2 regions of the Paracoccus simplex genome follow, and region 2 is predicted to be linked to the other one. Evidence: riboswitches for the same ligand, from Rfam matches in the RefSeq annotation. Region 2 holds a riboswitch; the other holds the start of a gene.
What was found. A riboswitch is a leader RNA that binds a small molecule or an ion and turns the genes downstream of it on or off. The one in region 2 is predicted to bind glycine.
Positions count from the first base shown of each region.

Region 1 (7,611 bases), 120 kb from region 2:
TGTCGATCAACCGCTTGGCGATGTCGTCCACGGTCACGCCATGGTCCTGGAACGGCCGCGTGTCCAGGATGCATTCATGCGCCACCCGGCCGCGATTGCCCATGAACAGCACCGGATAGGCCCCGGCCAGCCGGCTGGCGACATAGTTCGCGTTCAGGATCGCCACACGCGTCGCCTGGGTCAGCCCCTCGCCGCCCATCATCAGGATATACGCCCAGGAGATCAGCAGGATCGAGGCCGAGCCCCAGGGCGCCGCCGAGACCGCCCCCGAGCCGGTCCGCGGATCGGCGGGCAGGAAGGGCGCCAGATGCGCCTTGACCCCGATCGGCCCCATGCCCGGACCGCCGCCGCCATGCGGGATGGCGAAGGTCTTGTGCAGGTTCAGGTGGCTGACATCGCCGCCGATCTCGCCCGGCTTCACCAGACCGACCAGCGCATTCATGTTGGCGCCGTCGATATAGACCTGGCCGCCGTGCTCGTGGGTGATGCGGCAGACCTCGCGCACCGTGTCCTCGAAGACACCGTGGGTCGAGGGATAGGTGATCATCACCGCCGCCAGCCTGTCCCCGGCCTTCGCCGCATGTGCGGCGAAATCCTCCAGGTCGATATCGCCGTTCGGCGCCGATTTCACCACCACGACCCGCATTCCCGCCATCTGCGCGCTGGCCGGGTTGGTGCCATGGGCGCTGACGGGAATCAGGCAGATGTCGCGCGTTTCGCCGCGCGCCTTGTGATAGGCGGCGATGGTCAGCAGGCCGGCATATTCGCCCTGCGCGCCGCTGTTCGGCTGCAGCGAGAACGCGTCATAGCCGGTGATCGCGCAGAGCTTCTCGGTCAGGTCGGCAAAGACCTCGTGATAGCCGGCGGCCTGGTCCTCGGGCGCAAAGGGATGCAGCGCGCCGAATTCCGGCCAGGTGATCGGCATCATCTCGGCGGCCGCGTTCAGCTTCATCGTGCAGCTGCCCAGCGGGATCATCGCCCGGTCCAGCGCCAGGTCGCGGTCCGACAGCCGGCGCATATAGCGCATCATCTCGGATTCCGCCCGGTTCATGTGGAAGACCGGATGGGTCAGGTAGTCGCTTTCGCGGATCAGCGGCTCGGGGATCGCCGGCGCCTCGGCCGGCGCGGCCGGATCGGTGATGCCGAAAGCGTCCAGCACCCGGGCGATCACGCCCGCATCCGTGGTCTCGTCGACCGAGATGCCGACCCGATCGCGCCCGACCTTGCGCAGGTTGATGCCGCGATGCCGGGCGGCGGCCAGGATCCCCGCCTGCCCCACGCCCACCCGCACGGTGACGGTGTCGAAAAACGCCTCGGGCTGGAACTCGGCCCCGGCGGCGCGCAGCGCCTCGGCCAGGGTGACCGCGTTCAGATGCACCCGCTGGGCGATGGCGCGCAGGCCCACCGGCCCGTGGAACACCGCATAGAAGCTCGCCATCACCGCCAGCAGCGCCTGGGCGGTGCAGACGTTCGAGGTCGCCTTTTCGCGGCGAATATGCTGCTCGCGGGTCTGCAGCGACAGGCGATAGGCCTGGTTGCCCTTGGCGTCGATGGACACGCCGACGATCCGCCCCGGCATCGCGCGCTTCAGCTCGTCACGGCAGGCCATGAAACCGGCATGCGGACCGCCATAGCCCATGGGCACGCCGAAGCGCTGCGCCGAACCGATGGCGATATCGGCCCCCATGGCGCCCGGCTCCTTCAGCACGCAAAGCGCCAGCAGGTCGGTGGCCATGATCGCCACCGCGCCCGCCGCATGCAGCGCCGCGATCTCGGCGGAGTAGTCCCGGATCTCGCCGAAGGTGCCGGGATACTGGAAGATGGCGCCGAAGACCTGCGAAGGGTCGCATTGCCGGCCGCGGACGATCTCGATGCCCAAGGGCGCGGCACGGGTCTCGATCACGGCGACGGTCTGCGGATGCAGGTTTTCGCTGACGAAAAAGGCGCGGGCCTTGGACTTCGCCGCGCGCTGCGCCATGGCCATGGCCTCGGCGGCGGCGGTCGCCTCGTCCAGCAGCGAAGCATTGGCCACCGGCAGCCCGGTCAGATCGGCGACCATGGTCTGATAATTCAGCAACGCCTCCAGCCGGCCCTGAGCGATCTCGGGCTGATAGGGGGTGTAGGCGGTATACCAGGCCGGGTTCTCCAGGATGTTGCGCTGGATCGCCGGCGGCGTGACGGTGCCGTAATAGCCCTGCCCGATCAGGCTGGTCATGACCTGGTTCTTCGCCGCCACCTCGCGCATGCGCTGCAGCAGCGCCGCCTCGGACAGCGCCGGCCAGTCCAGCGGTTCGGATTGCCGGATGCTCGCCGGCACGGTCTGGCCGATCAGCTCCTCCAGCGTCTCGGTGCCCACGACCTTCAGCATCGCCGCCATCTCGGCCGGTGAAGGCCCGATGTGACGGCGATTGGCGAAATCGTCGGGATTATAGTCGGTCGGGGTCCATTTACCCATCACTGGCCTCGATGCATCGGTATGGTCTCAACATTGCCTTGGAAAAAGCGCAGAGGAACCGGCAACGCCCGCCCCGCCTTTTCCAAATACCCTCGGGGGGTCCGGGGGGCGAAGCGCCCCCGGCTTCCGCCGGGCCGCGGGGCCCGGCCATCTCAGCCGATCAGCGCCTGATAAGCCGCCTCGTCCATGAAACCGGACAGGTCGACCGAGACCGGCTTGATGCGGAAGAACCAGGCCGCCAGCGGGTCCTCGTTCACCGCACCGGGCGCGTCGGGCAGCGCCTCGTTGACGGCGGTGATCACGCCGGCGACCGGCGCCACGATATCCGAGGCGGCCTTGACCGATTCGATCACCACGATCTCCTCGCCCGCCTCGACCTCGCGCCCGACCTCGGGCAGCTCGACGAAGACGACATCGCCCAGCTGCTCGCTGGCATGGGCGGTGATGCCGACGGTGATCTCGTCGCCGTCCTGTTTCAACCATTCGTGGTCTTCGGTGTATTTCAGCATGCCTGGCCTCTCAGCGCTTGTAGCTCGGTTGGTGGAAGGGAAGCGGGGTGACGGTCACGGGCAGCCGCTTGCCGCGCAGCTCGGCCCACAAGGACGTGCCGGCGGCAAGCCCGGCAGGCAGGATCGCCATGGCGACCGGCCCGCCGACCGAGGGGCCGAAGCCGCCCGAACAGACCGTGCCGATCGCTGCGCCGCCCTCGGCCGCGTCGAAGATCTCGACCCCCTCGCGGATGGGCGCGCGGCCCTCGGGGCGCAGGCCCATGCGGCTGCGCGCCGCGCCTTCGGCCAGTTCCTGCAGGATCGGCCCGGCGCCCGGGAAACCGCCCGCCCGCGCGCCGCCCGCGCGGCGGACCTTGGGAATCGACCAGCCCAGCCCGGCCGCGCCCGGCAGGGTCGAGGCATCCATGTCATGGCCGTAAAGCGGCATCCCCGCCTCCAGCCGCAGGCTGTCGCGGGCGCCCAGCCCGATCGGCGCCACCTCGGGCTCGGCCAGCAGCGCCTCGGCCAGCGCGACCGTGCGGTCGCCGGGCACGGAAATCTCGAACCCGTCCTCGCCGGTATAGCCCGAGCGGCTGACCCAGAGCGTCGCGCCCTGCCAGTCGAACTCGGCCACGTCCATGAACTTCATCGCCTGCGCGCCGGGGACCAGCCGGGCCAGCACCTGCGCGGCCTCGGGGCCCTGCAGGGCCAGCAGGCCGCGATCCGTCACCGGCTGGACCGAGATGCCCGCGGCCTCCAGCCGGCGCAGATGGGCGATGTCCTGCTCGGCGCAGGCGGCATTCACCACCAGAAACAGGTGGTCGCCCTTGTTGGCGATCATCAGGTCGTCGAGGATGCCGCCCGCGTCGTTGGTGAACAGGCCGTAACGCTGCCGGCCCTCGGCCAGCCCGACCACATCTGCGGGCACCAGCGTCTCCAGCGCCTCGGCCGCGCCGGGGCCGCGCAGGATCACCTGACCCATGTGGCTGACATCGAACAGGCCGGCATGGCTGCGGGTATGCAGATGCTCGTTCAGCACGCCCATCGGATATTGCACCGGCATGTCCCAGCCGGCAAAGGGCACCATCTTCGCGCCGCGCGAAAGGTGCAGGTCGTATAGCATCGTGCGCCGAAGCTCGGCCATGGGCATCCCCTGTCTTGCGGGCGGACCGATCCCGCCCGGTTAGATGCCCCCTCTGTCCCTACCCCAAATGGGGGCGCCTGAGATCGTTATCCCTTCGGCGGGCGGCGGCGGCCGCCTCTCTCCAGAGCGTACATTGGAAAACGGTCCCTTTGCCTGAGAGATTCCCGGGGCGGTTGCTCCTTCGGCCCTAGCTTGCGCCAATGTCTCCCGATTTCCTACTTTTGTCGTAGCCGGGCGGCAGGGTTCTGGCAAGAGCCTTCCTGCGCCCGCCCGGCTACCCGCGCCCTCAGATCGAGATATTCGCGGCGCCGCCGTCCAGCAGGATGTTCTGCCCGACGATGAACCGGGCATGCTGGCTGCACAGGAAGGCGCAGGTGGCGCCGAAATCCTCGGGCAGGCCATAGCTGCGGGTCGGGATGGTCGCCTCGCGGCGTTGGCGGGCCGCGTCGACGCTGATGCCCTCGGCCCTGGCGACGCCGGAATCCAGGCTGTCGGCGCGGTCGGTGGCATGGATGCCGGGCAGCAGGTTGTTCACCACCACGCCATGCGGCGCCACCTGCCGCGACATGCCGGCGACAAAGCCGGTCAGCCCGGCGCGGGCGGTGTTCGACAGGCCCAGGATGGCGATGGGCGTGCGCACCGATTGCGAGGTGATGTTGACCACCCTGCCCCAGCCGCGTTCCATCATGCCCGGCACCAGCGCCTGCATCAGCGCGATGGCGGTCAGCATATTGGCGTCGATGGCCTTGATGAAATCCTCGCGCGACCAGTCGGTCCAGCTGCCGGGCGGCGGGCCGCCGGCATTGTTGACCAGGATGTCGGCCTGCCCGCCCAGGGCGTCGAGCACCGCGGCGCGGCCTGCCTCGGTGGTGATGTCGGCGGCGACCGGCGTGACCGAAACGCCGTGCTTCGCCGCGATCTCCTCGGCCGTGGCCGTCAGCGCCTCGGCGCCGCGGGCGTTGATGACCAGATCGACCCCGGCCTCGGCCAGCGCCTCGGCGCAGCCCCGGCCCAGGCCCTTTGACGCGGCGCAGACAAGGCCCTTCCTGCCCCTGATCCCCAGATCCATGGCTTCCCTCCTGTTCAGCTTGCCGACAAGGAAGCGCGGGGCGGCCGGATTGTCCAGTTCAGAAGCAGAGGATCTCGGCCTCGGCCTCGGCGCGGTGGAAATTCGCGACCATGTCGTTGGTGCCCATGTTGCGGAACGCGGCCGAGCGTTCGCCGCCCATCTGCCGCATGGCCATCACCGTCTCGGCCTTGACATAGGCGTCATAGGGCAGGATCTCGGCGATCTGGTCGATGGCGCAGCTGCATTTGTCCAGCACGTCGCGGGTTTGGCCGTTCGTCGCCATGCAGACGAAGACGTAATCGGCCCGCGCATTGGTCGGATAGTCGTTGACCGCCTGCGCCCCGGCCGTGCCGGCCCAGATCGCAAGCGCGGCCGTCAGGGTCGCCCGGATCATTTCAACACCATTTCGCTGTCATAGGCGGGCCGCCCGCCCGCCAGGGGTCCGGTCCGCGCCACCATGCTGCGGATCGGCTGCTTGGGATCGCCCAGGGTGAAGCGCAGCTCCAGCGTATCGAAGCCGGCCATGCGCTCGCGGTTCTTGTCGTCGCGGAACGGCGCGAAGCTGGCGATGGTGACGTCGCCCTCGTGCCGCAGCTCGCCGCCGCGGAACAGCGCATCCTTGAGGCGGTTGCGGATATAGAACGGGCTGCCGCCGGTCAGCGCCGCCATGTCCCGCGCGGTGGTTTCCAGAAAGAAGGTCAGCACCGGATCGCCGCCCGAAACCGGGAACGGCCCGATCCGGCGCTTGATGCGCGCCGTTTCCTCGGCCAGTTCCAGCACCGGCTTGCCGTCCGAGGGGTCTTTGGCGGCGCGCAGGGTGATCGTGCCCTCGCCCAGCGGCGTGAAGCCTTCGGCCACCGGCCCGGTCTGGCTGATCTGCCAGACCAGCGGCCCCTGCGCCAGGTTCCAGGGCCCGCGATCGGCAAAGACCAGGTCGCCCGCCTCGTCCGCCTGCAGCGGCGAGACGGCGGCGACAAGCCCGACCAGGGCCAGCATGCGCAAAACTCTCATGGCGGTTTCTTCCCTTCCCTGTTGCCGAGCCTGCCCCCGGCCGGCCGGCCGCGAAAGCCCGCGACCGGCAGTCTCGTGCTTTGGTCTTAGGCCAGCATGGCTTGCAGCATGGCCTGCAGATCCTCGGGCCGGATCGGCTTTTCCAGCAGCGGCACATCGACGGACTGGCTGGCGCGCGCCAGCTCGGGTGCCCGCTGGGCGGTGACCAGGATCGCCGGCACCGCCTGGCCCGCCGCCTGGCGCAGCGCCGCGATGGCCTGCAGGCCGGTATCGCCGTTGTCCAGGTTGTAATCGGCGATCACCACGTCCGGCGGCTCGTCCCCCATCTGCGCCAGCGCCTCGGCGATGCCGCCCGAGACGCGCGGCACCATGCCCAGCCGGTCCTTCAGCAGCAGTTCCAGCGCCCGGCGCATGGCGTCGTCATTCTCGACCACCAGCGCCACCCGGCCGCGCAGCGACGGGCCGCCGCCGGCGCCCTCGGCCCGGGCCGGCTCGACCCCCGGCGCCACCAGCGGCAGGCTGACGCGGAACACGGTGCCGCGCCCCGGCTCGCTGTCCATGGCGATGGGATGGCCCAGCTTGGCGCAGGCGCGGCGCACGATCGACAGGCCCAGCCCCATGCCCGGCACGCCACCGCCCTCGCGGCCGATGCGCTGGAACTCGTCGAAGATGCGGGCGCGGTCGGGGGCGGCGATGCCGATTCCGGTGTCGTAGATCTCCAGCCAGGCGCGCTCGCCGCGCTTCCTGACGCCCACCAGCACGCCGCCGCGGTCGGTATACTTGATCGCGTTCGAGATCAGGTTCTGCGCGATGCGCCGCAGGAAGGTCGGGTCGCTTTCCACCACAGCCATGGTCGGCGCGAAGCTCAGCCGCAGGCCCTTAGCCTCGGCCATCGGCGCGTATTCCACCGCCAGGCGGCGGAACATGTCGCCCAGATCCACGGGCTTGCGCTGGAACTCGATGCGCTGGCTGTCCAGCCGCGAGATGTCCAGCACCGCATGCATCAGCTCCTCGACCGATTCGAAGGCGCCCGACAGCCGGTCGGTCAGCTCGCGCTGCAAGGGGTCCAGCGTGGTGTCCTTCAGCGCCGACAGGAACAGCTTGGCCGCCGACAGCGGCTGCAGCAGGTCGTGGCTGGCGGCACGCAGGAAGCGGGTCTTCGAGCGGTTCGCCTCCTCGGCCGAGGCGCGGGCCACGGCCAGCTCGCGGTTGCGTTCGGACAGGTCGGCCAGCGCCTGTTCCAACTCGCGGGTGCGGACCTGCACCTCCTGCTCCAGCGCCACGGCGGCCTGGAACATCGACCAGGCCGAGCCGCGGCTTTCCTCCAGCCGGTCGATGCGTTCGACCAGCACATCGGCGATGCGCGTCAGCTTCTCGACCCGCCGGCCGGGGGGATCGTCGTCACGCAGGAACATGGCTCATCCCGCCTCGGGGGGCATCAGCG
Region 1 covers NZ_JBHRXE010000037.1:222,071-229,681, forward strand. The annotation lists gene gcvP (aminomethyl-transferring glycine dehydrogenase) at 1-2,455, opposite strand, end outside; gene gcvH (glycine cleavage system protein GcvH) at 2,608-2,964, opposite strand; gene gcvT (glycine cleavage system aminomethyltransferase GcvT) at 2,975-4,087, opposite strand; glycine riboswitch at 4,219-4,307, opposite strand; gene ACFOMP_RS13885 (SDR family oxidoreductase) at 4,374-5,156, opposite strand; gene ACFOMP_RS13890 (hypothetical protein) at 5,215-5,550, opposite strand; gene ACFOMP_RS13895 (hypothetical protein) at 5,547-6,167, opposite strand; gene ACFOMP_RS13900 (ATP-binding response regulator) at 6,254-7,582, opposite strand; gene ACFOMP_RS13905 (FIST N-terminal domain-containing protein) at 7,586-7,611, opposite strand, start outside.
Region 1: another riboswitch for glycine. It lies ahead of gcvT (glycine cleavage system aminomethyltransferase GcvT); the one in region 2 lies ahead of ACFOMP_RS13275 (type I glyceraldehyde-3-phosphate dehydrogenase).

Region 2 (7,611 bases):
CCATGTCGCCATCGGCCCCTTTCCCAGCCGCCAGCCGAATGTGGATTACCGCCCGGTCTGGGCCGAGGAGCACGCGCTTTATTGCGGCCGCAGCCACCCCTTGTTCGGGCGGGAACAGGTGGGCATCGAGGATCTGTCGCCCCATGCCGTCACCGCCCGCCCCTATCTGCAACGCGCCGAGCTGGCGACGCTGCGCGAGCCCAGGGTGCGGGCCTCGGTCTCGAACATGGAGGCGCAGGCGGTGCTGATCCGCAGCGGCTGCTTCCTGGGCTTCCTGCCGCTGCATTTCGCCGAAACCTGGGTGCGGCGCGGCGAGATGCGGCGCATCGGTGGGCTGGGGCTGGAATGGTTGTCGCAGTTCTACGTCGCCCTGCGCATCCAGCCCGAACCGCCCGAGATCGCCCGCATCTTCGCCGCCGACCTGGCACGGGAACTGGCGCCGGCCCCGGCGGTCTAGCGCCGGCCCATCAGCCGGGCCATGTCCAGCATCCGGTTGGAAAAGCCCCATTCGTTGTCATACCAGCCGAAGACCCGGGTCAGCCCACCCGCCACCGAGGTCTCGGGCCCCGCGAGAACGATGGATTCCGGCCGCGCCCGCAGGTCGCTGGAGACCAGCGGTTTTTCCGTCCAGCCGAAGACCGGAGAGCCCTGGGCCGCCGCCTGCAGCACCGCGTTCACCCCGGCCGCATCGGTCGGGCGGGCGCTGGCGAAGGTCAGGTCGATGCAAGAGACGCTGGCCGTCGGCACCCGGATCGCCCGCGCCGCCACCCGCCCGGCCAGATGCGGCAGCACCGTGCCGATCAGCCGCCCGGCGCTGGTCGTGGTCGGCACCATGGACAGCGCCGCCGCCCGCGACCGCGCCGGATCGCCGCGCGGCTTGTCCACCGTGGGCTGGCTGCCGGTATAGCAATGCACCGTGGTCATCTGCCCCGAGACCACGCCGAAAGCCTCGTCCAGCACCCGCAGCAAGGGCGCCAGCGCATTGGTCGTGCAAGAGGCGTTCGAGACGATGCGCTGGCCGTCCAGCTGGTCCTCGTTGGCACCGATCACCACGGTCACGTCGGCCTGGTCCGAGGGGCCCGAGATCAGCACCGCGCCCGCCCCGGCCTCGATCCCGCGCTCGACCACCGCGCGCGAGCCGGTCATGCCGGTGCATTCCAGCACGACATCGACGCCCGACAGGTCCAGCCGGCGCAGGTCCGGCGCGGAATGGAAGGGGATCGCCCGGCCATCGACGACCAGCGCGCCATCGGCCACCGCGACCTGCCCGCGCCAGGGGCCGAAGACGCTGTCATATTCGAACAGATAGGCACAATTCGCGAGCGGCTCGATATCGTTGATCAGCACGAGGTCCAGATCCTCGTAACCGCCCTGTGCCCAGATGCGCAGGATCGAGCGGCCGATGCGCCCGAAGCCGTTCAACGCCAGCCTGATCCTTCTTTCCGCCACGAGCTCCTCCTCCTCGGCGCAAGCCGGGGCGGGCCGGCTGCCCCGCAAGGGGTCGGCCTCACCCGTCTCGGTCCAAAGTTGCGAACCCGCCGGCTTGCGGCGCGTCCCCCTCTGTCCTTTTGCCTGAGAGCGTCACCGCATGGCGGCTTCTTCCTTCGGCGGATGCGCGGGGCATCTCTCTCCAGAGTGTCGGTCCGGCAGTCTGCTTGCCTGAGAGATTCCGGGGCGTTGCTCCGTCGGCGCGGGACTGAACCCGACTCTCCTGTCCGAACCGGGGCGGAGGCTGGCACAGTCCCGCCGGTTTGGAAAGGCCCCGAATCCGCCATGCTCCGCCGCCGTCCGGCCCGGCCAGCCCAGCCGCCGCGGCGACAAATGGCGATGCGGTCGACGCAGGCTGGCCAGGCACCCCGGACTGAAACGGAAAACGGCGCCCCTGCCATGCTGGGACGCCGTTGGTCGGGATGGTCGAAGCGCCGGGAAAGCCCCGGCGCGGCCTGTTCCGCGCGCGCCGTCGGGGCGCGCGGGCCTCAAGCCGTCAATGCCGCGACATCGGGATGCCGCCCCGTTCGGGCGTGCTGATTTCCGACTGCTTGACCATGTACATGATCGCCAGGCGGCGCTTGTTCTGCTGTTTCTGGACAGTTTTCCTGCGGATCGTTTTTCTTGCCATGTTTTTCGTCGTTCCTGTTGAGCGGCGGCCATGCGCCCCTCGCGTCCCCCTTGCGGAAGACCCGGGCGCGGTTGTCGCCGCGGCCCGCTCGCCTGCCTGCCGTGACCGGCCTGCGAACGCGGTTATTTCGTGGGCTTGCGCTTGGCGGGGGCTTCGGTCGGCCCGGCCGCGTCGCGGGCCAAGCGCTGCGCCCGAAGGCTGGCAGTCAGCTCGGCGCGCCGTTGCTTCTGTTCTTCGATGATCAGCCGTGCTTCGGAAGTGGTCCGGTCCATCGCGGTCATCGGCGCGGGATCGCGAAACAGGCCTTTGGCTTTGTCCTTGGGTGCCATGCGGGCCTCCAGAGGGTGTGGTCCGGCCATGATCGGCCGGACCGGGTGCCGTTCAGCGCAAGGGCTCAGGCGAGCACGAGGTTGCGCGCCGACTGGCGGCCGTCGCGACCCGATTCGATCTCGAACGTCACGGCCTGGCCGTCGTTCAGATGATGGATGCCGGCGCGCTCAAGCGCGCTGATGTGCACGAACACGTCCTTGCCGCCATCTTCCGGGGCGATGAAGCCGAAGCCTTTGGTGGCGTTGAACCATTTCACGGTGCCATTGGCCATCGTGATATCTCCTTCATGTCTGTCGCCCGCGACATGCGGCGACCCGGCTCAGTCAGTTCGAAACGCAGACTGAAGCCGAAAGGAGACAGGTGCAGAGAGAAATAACGTTGCCGGGCCAAAATGGGCCCACGGCCATCATAAATCAAGAGGCTCGGGCCGCCGGGGCGGCTTCGGCAGGCCCATCCTACAGGCAAGTAACTGAATAAACCTCATAAATTCCTTATTTCGGACTTTCGGGGTCGCGCCGAGCCCGCTGCCGGACAGGGAAAAATGCCGGCAAACGCCTGCTTGTCACGCGCTGCAACGCAGCGGTAATATTGCGTGATCCGAAAGCAGCGGTTACAAAACTGTGAGGATATCCGGCGTAAGCTGGAGCCGAACCGCGCCGGCGGATGCAACCGGCGCCACCCAATTCGTCCGCATTGGCTACCGCCCGCGCAGCGGGTCGTGGCGCTGGATGATCAACGAAAACTGAAGAAAGGACCTCGTATGTGGACTCGCGTTCCGACGACTGTCGATGGAAAGGCCATTTCTGGGGACTGGACGATAACCCTCAACGATCGGCCTGTCGGCCGCATCTCGCATGATTCGCAGGGGCCGGGCGTCGGCGCCTGGACCTGGATGATGCTGGATCGCGGCGATGCGGGCGGCCGCGCCTGGACCGAAGAGGCGGCGCTGTCGGCCATCAAGGAGACGGTCGGCAATTCTTCTGCCGAGGTTGCCTGACCTAGGGACGGGGCGCCGGCAAGGGCGCCCTGCCATACTTTCCGGCCCCGCCGGGCCGAACCCCCGGCCGTGCCATGCTTGGCCATCTGACCAGCGCGGCCAAGGCCGCCTCGCGGCAAGAATTTCCGGCAGGTAGGGGAAGGGGTGGTAGGCCCGGAGGGACTCGAACCCCCAACCAAGGCGTTATGAGCGCCCTGCTCTGACCATTGAGCTACAGGCCCCGAACGCCGCCACCTTTGATCAAGCCCAAGGCATTCGTCAAGGATCAGATCGCCGCTTTCCCCCAATCGCCGCGCCCGCAGTCCGGCGGCATCGCAGACTTGATCCCGCAGGCCCTCTGTGGGCTGATGGCGGGCGAAGCCGCCCGTTGCCGGTCGCGGCCCCAAACCGGAGATCAGACCATGCCCAGATCCGCACTGCTTTCCCCGCTTGCCCCCGCCGCCGCTGTCGCCGCCCTCGCCGCCGCCGTTGCCGCCTCGCCCGCGCTGGCGCAGGATCCGGCCAGCTGCGGCGCGGTCCGCTTCTCGGACCCCGGCTGGACCGACATCACCGCCACCAACGGCGTCGCCACGGCGGTGTTGCAGGGCCTGGGCTACACGCCGCAGATCAGCACGCTGTCGGTGCCGGTCGGCTACGAGGCGCTGAAGAACGCCGATACCGATGTCTTCCTGGGCAACTGGATGCCGGCACAGCAGAAGTTCCGCGACGATCTCGACGCCTCGGGCAAGGTCGAGGAGCTGGTGCAGAATCTGGAAGGCGCCAAGTTCACGCTGGCGGTGACCGATGCCGCAACCGGTCTGGCCGTCGCGGATTTCGCCGGCCTCGACGCGCATCGGGACGCCTTCCAGGGCAAGATCTACGGCATCGAGCCCGGGGCGCCGGCAAACCAGATCATCCAGAAGATGATCGAGGCGGACAAGTTCGGCCTCGGCGACTGGGAGCTGGTCGAATCGAGCGAACAGGGCATGCTGGCGCAGGTGCAGCGCAACGACGCCGCCGGAACGCCCTCGGTCTTTCTGGCCTGGGCACCGCATCCGATGAACGTGACGCTGAAGATCACCTATCTGGCTGGCGGGGACGCGGAGTTCGGCCCGGATTTCGGCGGCGCCACGGTCCATACCGTCGCCCGCAAGGAATGGGTGGCCGCCTGCCCCAATGTCGCCAAGCTGTTCAGGCAGATGACCTTCACCGTGGATCAGGAAAACGTGCTGATGGGCAAGATCCTCGACGACGGCGTCGATGCGGTCGAAGCGGCGCGGGGCTGGATCGCCCAGAACCCCGATGCGGTGGCGAAATGGCTTGACGGCGTGACCACCCTGGATGGAAAACCCGGCGCTGAAGCAGTCATGGCATCGGTGAAGTAATTGAAAAATCCCAATATCCTGATCGTGATGGCCGACCAGCTGTCGGGGGTTCTGTTCCCCGACGGCCCGGCCGAGTTCCTGCATGTGCCGCATCTGCGCAAGCTGGCGGAACGCTCGACCCGTTACGCCAACGCCTATACCGGCAGCCCGCTTTGCGCGCCGGGGCGGGCCAGCTTCATGTCGGGGCAATTGCCGCGCCGCACCCGGGTCTATGACAATGCCGCCGAGTTCTGCTCGGACATCCCGACCTATGCCCATCACCTGCGCCGGGCGGGCTATCACACCTGCCTGTCTGGCAAGATGCATTTCGTCGGCCCCGACCAGCTGCACGGTTTCGAGGAGCGGCTGACCACCGACATCTACCCGGCCGATTTCGGCTGGACCCCGGATTATCGCAAGCCGGGCGAGCGCATCGACTGGTGGTATCACAACCTGGGCTCGGTCACCGGCGCCGGCGTGGCCGAGATCACCAACCAGTACGAATATGACGACGAAGTCGCCTATCACGCCACCCGCAAGCTCTACGACCTGGCGCGCGGTGCCGACGACCGGCCCTGGTGTCTGACCGTCAGCTTCACCCATCCGCACGACCCCTTCGTCGCCCGGCGCAAGTATTGGGATCTCTACGAGGGCATCCCGGAACTCGAACCGCCCGAGGCGATTCCCTACGCGCGGATGGACCCGCATTCGCAGCGGCTGATGGATGCCAGCGACTGGCGCGGGCTCGAGGTCACGCCCGAGCATGTCCGCCGCGCCCGCCAGGGCTATTTCGCCAACATCTCCTATGTCGACGACAAGCTGGGCGAGATCATGGACGTGCTGGAGCGCACGCGGCAGGAGGCGATCGTGGTCTTCCTGTCCGACCATGGCGAGATGCTGGGCAGCCGCGGCATGTGGTTCAAGATGAACTTCTTCGAAGGCTCGGCCCGCGTGCCCCTGATGATCGCGGCGCCGGGCATGGCGCCGGGACGGGTGGACCAGCCGGTCTCGACCATCGACGTGCTGCCGACGATCTGCGACCTCGCGGGCATCTCGATGTCCGAGGTGGCGCCCTGGACCGACGGCCGCTCGCTGGCGCAAGGCGCCGGGGGGCGCGGGCCGGTGGCGATGGAATACGCGGCCGAGGGCAGCATCGCGCCGCTGGTCTGCCTGCGCGACGGCGACTGGAAATATGTCGCCTGCGCCGCCGACCCGGACATGCTGTTCAACCTGGCCGATGACCCGGACGAACGGCAGAACCGCGCCACCGACCCGGCCGCGGCCGAGGTGCTGGCGCGGATGCGCGCCATGGCGGCCGAACGCTGGGATCTGGCCGCCTATGACGCCGAGGTGCGCGAAAGCCAGGCCCGGCGCTGGGTGGTCTACGAGGCGCTGCGCAACGGCGCCTATTTCCCCTGGGACCACCAGCCGCTGATGCAGGCCTCGGAACGCTACATGCGCAACCACATGGACCTGAACGTGCTGGAGGAATCCAAGCGCTTCCCGCGGGGCGAGTGAATGGTGCCGCTGTCCTCCGGCCGCTTCGCGGCGATCCGCCTGCAGCCGGGCGAGGATCCGCTGGCGGCGCTGCGCGCCCTGCAGCGCCGGACGGGGGCGGCGGCCATGGCGCTGGTCACCTGCGTGGGCAGCCTGACCCGCGCGGTGATCCGGCACGCGAACCGGGACGAGGCCAGCGAATATCGCGGCCATTTCGAGATCACGGCGCTGACCGGCACCATCGACCCCGCCGGCCAGCACCTGCATCTGACCATTGCCGATGACGAGGGCCGGGCCTTCGGCGGCCACCTGCTGCCGGGCTGCGAAATCTACACCACGGCCGAGATCGTGGTGCTGATCCTGGACGATCTGGGCTTCGCCCGCGCACCCTGCCCGCTTTCCGGCCATGACGAACTGGTCGTGCGGCCCGCGCCATAGGAACGCGGCCCGCCGGTCCGGGGCCCTCCGCCCCCTGCGACCCGGCGTCACGGCGGGGAACCCGCTCCGCCGCCGGGGCGTTGCCCCGCCGTCATCAGTCAAGAGGATCCCGCCATGTCCGACCTGCTTGTCATCGCCTTCGACGACGAGGCGACCGGCTTCGAGCTGCGCACCGAACTGGTCAAGATGCAGAAGGAATACCTGATCGAGCTTGAGGACGCGGTGGTCGTCACCCGCCCCACGGCCGAAGACATCCAGTTGCACCAGGCCGTGAACCTGACCGCGGCCGGCGCGCTTGGCGGCGGCTTCTGGGGCACGCTGGTCGGGCTGATCTTCCTGAACCCGCTGATCGGCGCCGCGGTGGGCGCCGGCGCCGGCGCCATTGCCGGCAAGCTCTCGGATATCGGCATCAATGACGATTTCATGCGCGGGCTTGGCCAGTCCATCCCGCCCGGCGGCTCGGCCGTCTTCATCCTGGTGCGCAAAATGACCGCCGACAAGGTTCTGGCGCGGCTGGAAGGCTTCCACCTGCGCGGCCGGGTGCTGCAGACCTCGCTGCCCGATGCCGAGGAAGACCGCCTGCGCGAGGCCTTTGCCGGCGGCAAGCTGGGCACGGCGCTTGGCGTGCCTCAGGCGGACCAGCCGGCCGCCTCGGTTCCGCCGACCCCAGCCTGACGCTTGACGCAAGGGGCATGGCCGTGACAGGACGCGGCCATGCCCCGCCGCATGGACACCCTGGAAGACCCCGAGGCGCTGACCGAGCCGCCGACGCCCCGCGCCCGCCGGCGCTGGCGGCCGTTCAGGCGCATGGCGCTGTGGTTCTGGGGCTGGTTTTCCTGGATCGGCGCCCGGCTGCTGGCGCTGATGTTCGTGCTGGTCTTCCTGTT
Region 2 covers NZ_JBHRXE010000037.1:105,080-112,690, forward strand. The annotation lists gene ACFOMP_RS13270 (LysR family transcriptional regulator) at 1-457, shown strand, start outside; gene ACFOMP_RS13275 (type I glyceraldehyde-3-phosphate dehydrogenase) at 454-1,449, opposite strand; glycine riboswitch at 1,638-1,724, opposite strand; gene ACFOMP_RS13280 (hypothetical protein) at 1,985-2,119, opposite strand; gene ACFOMP_RS13285 (hypothetical protein) at 2,242-2,448, opposite strand; gene ACFOMP_RS13290 (cold-shock protein) at 2,514-2,720, opposite strand; gene ACFOMP_RS13295 (hypothetical protein) at 3,168-3,446, shown strand; tRNA gene ACFOMP_RS13300 (tRNA-Ile) at 3,592-3,667, opposite strand; gene choX (choline ABC transporter substrate-binding protein) at 3,848-4,810, shown strand; gene betC (choline-sulfatase) at 4,811-6,307, shown strand; gene ACFOMP_RS13315 (PPC domain-containing DNA-binding protein) at 6,308-6,724, shown strand; gene ACFOMP_RS13320 (DUF1269 domain-containing protein) at 6,839-7,399, shown strand; gene mtgA (monofunctional biosynthetic peptidoglycan transglycosylase) at 7,439-7,611, shown strand, end outside.